DNA from 2 places in the Mesorhizobium sp. LNHC229A00 genome. Region 2 is predicted to be linked to the other one. Evidence: predicted binding sites of a transcription regulator. Region 2 holds the regulator's gene; the other holds the start of a gene.
What was found. Region 2 encodes PhoB, which activates phosphate uptake and scavenging genes when phosphate is short. Its sites were predicted from a motif close to TGTCATNNANCTGTCAT; they were not measured.

Region 1: X742_RS151940 (ceramide glucosyltransferase) is a predicted target of PhoB. The motif match lies at 2,351-2,367, and genes of this name have one in related genera.

Annotation. Positions count from the first base shown of each region.
Region 1 covers NZ_AYWQ01000008.1:121,185-125,382, reverse strand. Annotated here, with positions in the region: gene argF (ornithine carbamoyltransferase) at 1-602, shown strand, start outside; gene X742_RS151930 (Hsp33 family molecular chaperone) at 750-1,781, shown strand; gene apaG (Co2+/Mg2+ efflux protein ApaG) at 1,855-2,247, opposite strand; gene X742_RS151940 (ceramide glucosyltransferase) at 2,467-3,618, shown strand; gene X742_RS151945 (O-succinylhomoserine sulfhydrylase) at 3,649-4,198, opposite strand, start outside.
Region 2 covers NZ_AYWQ01000015.1:10,603-14,800, reverse strand. Annotated here, with positions in the region: gene xylF (D-xylose ABC transporter substrate-binding protein) at 1-391, opposite strand, end outside; gene X742_RS146230 (ROK family protein) at 657-1,892, shown strand; gene phoB (phosphate regulon transcriptional regulator PhoB) at 1,895-2,584, opposite strand; gene phoU (phosphate signaling complex protein PhoU) at 2,604-3,311, opposite strand; gene pstB (phosphate ABC transporter ATP-binding protein PstB) at 3,337-4,140, opposite strand; gene pstA (phosphate ABC transporter permease PstA) at 4,137-4,198, opposite strand, start outside.

The DNA of each region.
Region 1 (4,198 bases), on a different contig from region 2:
GCACCACCTCGCATGAGCGGCTGCTGGAACTGACCGAGAATGCCACCGTTCCGGTGATCAACGGCCTGACCGACGACACCCACCCGTGCCAGCTGATGGCCGACATCATGACCTTCGAGGAGCATCGCGGTCCGGTTGCCGGCAAGACGATTGCCTGGACCGGCGACGGCAACAATGTGCTGCACTCACTGCTTGAGGCCTCGGCACGGTTCCGCTTCAATCTCAACGTCGCCGTGCCCGAAGGCAGCGAACCGGCGCAGAAGCATATCGACTGGTCAAAGGCGCATGGCGGCCAGCTCTATTTCACCCGCTCGCCCGAGGAAGCCGTCGACCAGGCCGACTGCATCGTCACCGACTGCTGGGTGTCGATGGGACAGGAACACCGTGCTCGCGGCCACAATGTCTTCTCGCCCTATCAGGTCAACGCGGCGCTGATGGCCAAGGCCAAGCCGGATGCATTGTTCATGCACTGCCTGCCGGCCCATCGCGGCGAGGAAGTAACCGACGAGGTCATCGACGGGCCGCATTCGGTGGTCTTCGACGAGGCCGAGAACCGGCTCCATGCCCAGAAGGCGGTGCTTGCCTGGTGCCTCGGTGCTTAGAGTGTTTGGGTGCTTAGAGCGTCTTGGTGCTTGAAGTGTCTTGGGCGCCCGAAATGCCCAGGCGCTTGATCTGCGGCGGCGCGATGCCTATCTGCGCCGCATCACGCAAATCAAGCGCGTTTGGACGCATGTGCCCACCAGGGCCGCATGGCCGCGCCCTGGAGCTTTGTCATGTTGGAAAGCCATCAAGTGACTGAACATCATCCCAAACTCGGCGAGTTCGGGTATGCCGGCGACGATCACGTCGTTCCCTTCGAGGTCGGTCCGCTCGACGTGCGCGGCCGCACGGTCCAGCTTGGGCCGATGCTCGACGCCATCCTTGGCCGCCACGATTATCCCGAGCCGGTCGCCCGCCTGCTGGCGGAAGCCTGTGTGCTGACCGTTCTGCTCGGCACCTCGCTTAAATTCGAAGGCAAGTTCATCCTGCAGACCCGTACCGACGGGCCTGTCGACATGCTGGTCGCGGACTTTTCCACGCCCTCGGCACTGCGCGCCTACGCACGCTTCGATGCGGATCGGCTCGAAGCACTGGTCGCCGCAGGTGAGACGTCCCAGCAGACGCTGCTTGGCAGCGGCGTGCTGGCGCTGACCATCGACCAGGGCGCTCATACGCAGCGTTATCAAGGCATCGTCCAGCTCGATGGCGAAACGCTGGAAGATGCGGCACGCACCTATTTCCGTCAGTCGGAACAGATCCCGACCGATATCAGGCTCTCGGTCGCCAAGCTGCTGACGCCCGGTGTCGGCGGCGCGCGCGAGCAATGGCGCGCCGGCGGCATCCTGGCGCAGTTCCTGCCGCAATCGCCCGAGCGCATGCGCATTCCGGACCTGCCGGGTGGGGACGGCGATCCGCGCGAGCAAGTCCACGATCCGGCCGATAATTCCTGGCAGGAACTCCTGGCGTTGCTAGGCACCATCGAGCCGACCGAATTGATCGACCCGACCATCGGCGCCGAGCGGCTGCTTTATCGCCTCTTCCATGAGCATGGCGTGCGCGTCTTCGGCGGCGTTCCCGTCGCCGACCAGTGCTCATGCTCCCGCGACAAGATCCGTGGCATCCTCGAGGGCTTCTCCGCGCAGGAGATCAAGGACAGCACCGAGGATGGCGGCATCCATGTCGCGTGCGAATTCTGCTCGACGCAGTACGACTTCGACCCAGCCGAGTTTGCGGCTCAGTAAAGCCTTTCCTTCTCCCCGTTCCGCGGGGAGAAGGTGCCCGAAGGGCGGCTGAGGGCAGCGTGACCGTCGGCCCTCAGTTCACCGTGCGCCTTGTCCCCGGCAGATCGAGCGAGAAGGCTGGGATGGCGATGTCGAACGTCTCGCCGCGCTTGTTGCGCATCGTGTAGCGTCCGACCATGATCCCGGAGGGTGTCGAGAGCGGGCAGCCGGACGTGTACTGATAGCTGTCGCCGGGATTGAGTTCCGGCTGGTCGCCGACAACGCCCGGCCCGCGCACCTCCTCGACCCGGCCGGCACCATCGGTGATATGCCAATAGCGCGACAGAAGCTGCACGAACTCGTCAGACTGGTTGTCGATCGTTATCTGATAGCCCCAGACGTAGCGGTTCTCCTGGGGATCCGAACGATCCTCCAGATAGAACGGCCTGACCTGCACTTCGATGTTGCGCGTCACGGCGCGGTACATGAGCGGCTCCAAAACAATCCGACGACTTTCGACGCTCGCGGTGAGCAGGTCAACGTGCGCGTCTTGTCGCGCCTGGGATTGAAACGCAGGTGCCGGCAAAGAATGTCATTTAAGTGACACACGACAATGGTGGTGTGCGCGAACCGGGCGACTCGGCCCTCTGTCGAACTGTTGAAAACGGCCGCGACGCGGGCCGACTTCCGGAGTGACCAGATCTCGATGGAACTCACTCTCATATCCGCCTCGCTTTCGACCGCACTCATCCTCTCAAACGCTGCCAGCATCCTGCTTGCCGCTTCACAGCTGAAACGGCGCGCCACGATCGCCCCGCCGGCGGGCAGATCGCCGGCGGTGTCGATTCTCGTCCCGTCGCGCGGCGTCGAGCCCTTCACACGTGAGACGCTGGAACGCGCCTTCGCGCTCGACTGGCCACGCTACGAACTGATCTTCTGCGTCGCCCATGCCGACGACCCGGTGGTCAAACTGATAAACAGGGCGATTGCCCGGTTTCCGCAGGTGCCGGCCCGGCTGTTGATCGGCGACGACCGTGTCAGCGCCAATCCCAAGCTCAACAATTGCGTGAAAGGCTGGGAAGCGGCGCGCCACGACTGGGTCATTCTTGCCGATTCCAACGTTCTGATGCCTAGGGACTACGTCGAGCACATGATGGCGGCGTGGCGGCACGGTACCGGCCTTGTCTGCTCGACGCCGATCGGCTCCAGGCCAGATGGTTTCTGGGCCGACGTCGAATGCGCCTTCCTGAACACATTGCAGGCCCGCTGGCAGTATGCCGGCGAGGCGCTCGGCCTCGGCTTCGCGCAGGGCAAGAGCATGCTGTGGAACAAGCCGATGCTGGACGCCAATGGCGGCATCCGCGCGCTGGCCGCCGAGATCGCCGAGGACGCCGCCGCGACCAAGCTGGTGAACGGCCTCGGCCTGCGTGTCAACCTCGTTGCGGCGCCCTTCGAGCAGCCGCTCGGCCAGCGCACGTTTCGCGAGATCTGGTCGCGCCAGGCCCGCTGGGCGCGCCTGCGCCGCGTCACCTTCCCGCTGTTCTTCGCGCCCGAGATCCTGACTGGTGCGGCGGTCCCGCTGGTTCTTGCGCTGGTTGCGGCGGGGAGCGCCGGCGTCAGCCTCTGGGCGACCGCGATTGCCGTGCTGGCGGCGTTCTATCTTCCGGAATGCGCTCTGGCCCTGGCCAAGGGTTGGCACGTCTCGACGCGCATGATCGCGGCGACGGTCGCGCGGGACGTCATGCTCCCGGCCATCTGGGCGCGCGGCTGGCTCGGCGGCGCCGTCGACTGGCGCGGCAACGCCATGACCATCCGGACCAAGACGGCGGAGCTGGAGGAGACGCCGTCGAGCGCCTGATTGCTGCTGACGACGCTGCCTGGACGAAACCTATTTGGCGGCCTTCAATGCTTGCGCGATATCTTCCAGCAGATCGTCCGTATCCTCCAGGCCGACCGACAGCCTGAGCGTACCGGGCCCGATGCCGAGTTCGGCGCGGGCCTCGTCGTTCAAATTCTTATGGGTGGTCGTCGCCGGGTGGGTGATCAGGCTCTTGGCATCGCCCAGATTGTTCGAGATCAGCACGATGTCGAGGGCGTTCTGCAGGGCGAAGGCCGCCGGCTTGCCGCCCTTGACGTCGAGGCAGATCAGCGTCGAGCCACCCGACATCTGCTTCTTGACGATATCGGCCTGCGGGTGGTCGGCGCGGCCGGGATAGATGACGCGGGCGATCTGCGGCTGCTCGGCCAGGAAGTCGGCGATCTTGCCGGCGCTCTCGGTCTGCTGGCGCACGCGCAGCGGCAAGGTCTCGAGGCCCTTCAGCAAGGTCCAGGCGTTGAACGGCGACAGGCTGGGGCCGGTGTGGCGGAAATAGTCGTGCAGGTTCTCGTCGATCCACTTCTTGTCCGACAGGATGACGCCGCCCAGGCAGCGGCCCTGG
Region 2 (4,198 bases):
CCTTGTTGTCGAAGGTCAGGTAGAAGACGTCCTTGTTCTCGATCAGCCGGTCATAGCCGACGACCGGAATGCCCTCGTCGAGCGCTTTCTGTACCGCCGGGCCGATGGCCGACGCGTCCTGCGCCAGGATGATCAGCGAACTGGCGCCCTGCGAAATCAGGCTCTCGACATCGGTCAGCTGCTTGCCGGGATTGGACTGCGCATCGGCGGAAATGTACTTGTCGCCCGCGGCCTCGATGGCCTTCTTCATGGCCGCCTCGTCGGTCTTCCAGCGCTCTTCCTGGAAGTTCGACCACGACACGCCGATCACTTTGTCCTTCCCCTGAGCGACCGACGCGAGCGTCAGCGACATGGCGACACCCGCCAGAATGGCGACTGTGAATCTCTTCATGATATCCTCCCTGCGCCCGCGTGTGGCGCGACCAAACTGGCCCCAAGGCCGGCACGAAGGCCCTATTTTTTCGAGCCTCGAAAAAACACTGGTCCATCGCCGGAACCCTGTCAACATCGATTATGACGGATTTTGAGGTGCCGGAAGCCTTTTTTCGAGCCTCGCAATAAATAAATGACAGCCCCAGCCGCTTCTGCCAGTATTCGACCTGTTGCCGAGGGTGTTCGAGGAGGCGTCAAGAACCGCGGCGACGGGGAGGGAAATCATGTCGGTCGGAATCCGCCACGACGATCTGCGCCGGCGCAATCGAGCAATGGTGATTGGAGCCGTGCGCCGGGGTGGCCAGCCCTCGCGCACCGAGATCGCCGCCACCACCGCCCTCAGCCACTCGACTATATCGGCGATATCAGCCGACCTGATCGGCGAAGGTATCCTGAGCGAAGGCAAGCCGAACGAGGCCGGCTCACTGAAACGCGGCCGGCCGCAGGTTGGCCTTGGCCTCAACCCCGAGGCCGCGGCGGTCATGACCGTGGTGCTGTCGCTGAATTTCCTCTCCGTCGCCGTCATCGACTACGCCGGCCAGGTGATATCGGAGGAGCAGCGCCGGCTGGACACGCTGACCATGTCGCGCGAGGCGCTGATCGGCGAATGCGTGGCCATCGTCCGGCGCCGCCTCGAGGATCCCGACCTCGACGTCGCCAGCATCGCCCGCATCGCGCTGGCGATCCAGGGCATCACCGACACCGAGGCGCGCGCCATGCTGTGGTCGCCGATCACGCCCCAGACGGACATTGCCTTCGCCGATATACTCGAAGCCGAATTCGGCATCCCCGCCACCATGGAGAACGACTGCAACATGATGGCGGTGGCGCTGCGCTGGCGCGACCCCGAGCGCTACCGCGACGACTTCATCGCCATCCTGCTCTCGCACGGCATCGGCATGGGCCTAGTGCTGAAGGGCGAGCTGTTCACAGGCACCCATTCCTCGGGCGGCGAGTTCGGCCACATGATCCATCGCCCGGGCGGCGCGCTCTGCCGCTGCGGGCGGCGCGGCTGCGTCGAGGCCTATGCCGGCAACTATGCCATCTGGCGCAATGCAGGACAGATGGGTGAGGACGCCAAACCGGTCGACGTCAGCGACGCCGACATGCGTGCATTGGCGGCCACGGCGCGCGAAAGAGACGGACCGGAACGCGAGGCCTATCGCAAGGCCGGGGAGGCGCTGGGCTATGGGCTTGGCAGCCTGTTCGCGCTGATCGATCCGGCGCCCGTTGCGATGGTCGGCGTCAGCGCCGCCGCCTTCGATCTGATCGAGCCGGCCTTGCGCGAGGCCATCGCCCAGACCGCCGGCGGCCAGCATTCGACGTCGATTTCCTTCGATACAGAGCCGAACGAATTGCCGCTGATCCGCGAGGGCTGCGCCATGCGCGCGCTCACCTTCGTCGACCAGGAGATCTTCGCGCCGGGCGTGCAGGTGAGATCCGGCAAGAACGTGGCCTGATCTCAATCCTCGCGGATCGCGTAGCCTGCGCCACGGATGGTGCGTATCACATCGGGCATGCGGCCATTGTTTACCGCCTTGCGCAGGCGGCCGACATGCACATCCACGGTGCGCTCGTCGATGTAGATCGTCTCGCCCCAGACATTGTCGAGCAACTGGCTGCGCGAGAATACGCGGCCGGGATGGCGCATCATGAATTCGAGCAGGCGGAACTCGGTCGGTCCGAGCCGGATCTCGCTCTTCTTGCGATAGACCCGGTGCGATTCGCGGTCGAGCACGATGTCGCCGACCTTGAGCACGCTGGACAACACTTCCGGCTTGGCGCGGCGCAGCAGTGCCTTGACCCGGGCCATGAATTCCGGCGTCGAGAACGGCTTGACCAGATAGTCGTCGGCGCCGGTCGAGAGGCCGCGCACGCGGTCGCTCTCCTCGCCGCGCGCCGTCAGCATGATGATCGGCAACCGCTCCGTCTCGGGCCGCATACGCAGGCGCCGACAGAGTTCGATGCCGGAAACCGCCGGCACCATCCAGTCGAGCACCAGGAGGTCGGGCACGTTTTCCTGGAGGCGGATCTCGGCTTCGTCGCCGCGTGTCACCACCTCGACCTGGTAACCCTCGGACTCCAGATTGTAGCGGAGGAGCACGCCCAGCGGCTCCTCGTCCTCCACCACCATGATGCGTGGCGCGATCATCGATTGATCATCCCTGCCGTCAAGCCGCCGGCACCGACATCGCCGTCTCGTCCTGCTTCGGACGGTTGGCGGGCAGTTGCGTGCCGGTCAGCACATAATACGCATTCTCGGCAATGTTGGTCACATGATCGCCGATGCGTTCGAGATTCTTGGCGCAGAACAAAAGATGCGTGCAAGCCGTGATGTTGCGGGGATCCTCCATCATGTAGGTCAGGAGTTCGCGGAAGACCGAAGTGTATTTGACATCGATGCGTTCGTCGTCATTCCTGAGCTTGGCGAGGGCGGCGGCATCGCCGGCCGCATATTCCTCGACCACGCCCTGCACCTGGATCAGCACCAGCTGCGCCATGGAGTCTATGGAATGCGACAGGTCGCGCGGCGTGGCGGTGAGGCCGACGGAGCCGACGCGCTTGGCGATGTTCTTGGCAAGGTCGCCGATGCGTTCGAGATCGCCCGCCATGCGGATCGAGCCGACCACATGACGCAGATCGTCGGCCATCGGCTGGCGCTTGGCGATCAGGGTGATGGCGCGATCATCGAGTTCGCGCTGGCGCGCGTCCATGATGGCGTCGTCGGAGACGACGCGCTGTGCCAGCGCGTTGTCGGAATTCAGCAGCGCCTTGGTGGCGCCGCCGACCATAATGCCGGCGAGATCGCCCATGTCGCTGATCAGCCTGCTGATCTGTCCGAGATCCTCGTCGAAGGCTGCGACTGTGTGTTCGGCCATGATCCTGGTCCTCGTATGCGTGAGATCAGCCGAAGCGGCCGGTGATATAGTCCTGCGTGCGCTTCTCGCGAGGCGACGTGAAGATCTTCTCGGTCTTGTCGAATTCGACCAGCTCGCCCAGATACATGAAAGCCGTCTGCTTCGAGACGCGCGCGGCCTGCTGCATGTTGTGGGTGACGATGACGATTGTGTAGTCGGCCTGCAACTCGTCGATCAATTCCTCGATCTTCGCGGTCGACAATGGGTCGAGCGCCGACGCCGGCTCATCGAGCAGGATGACCTCCGGCTTCACCGCCACCGTGCGGGCGATGCAAAGCCGCTGCTGCTGGCCGCCGGACAGGCTGAGGCCGCTGGCATTGAGCTTGTCCTTGACCTCGTTCCAGAGCGCGGCGCGTTTCAACGCCTGCTCGACACGGCCGTCCATCTCGGCCTTGCCGATCTTCTCATAGAGCCGGACGCCGAAGGCGATGTTCTCATAGATCGACATCGGGAACGGCGTCGGCTTCTGGAACACCATGCCGATCTTGGTGCGCAACAGGTTGAGGTCCTGCGAGCGGTCGAGAACGTTCTGGCCGTCGAGCAGCACCTGACCCTCGGCGGTCTGCTTGGGGTAGAGCTCGTAGATGCGGTTGAAGACGCGCAGCAGCGTCGACTTTCCGCAACCCGACGGTCCGATGAAGGCAGTCACGCTGCGCTCGGGCAGCGACAAGGTGATGTCCTTCAGCGCCTTCGACTGGCCGTAGTAGAAATTGAGGTTCTTGACCTCGATCTTCGCCTTGGCGGCTGCCTCGGCGGCAATCGTCATGTCTGGAGACAACATCTGGCTCATTTGTCCTCTCTGCGTCCGGTCAGGCTGCGCGCAAAGATGCTGAGCGCGAGAACCGTCA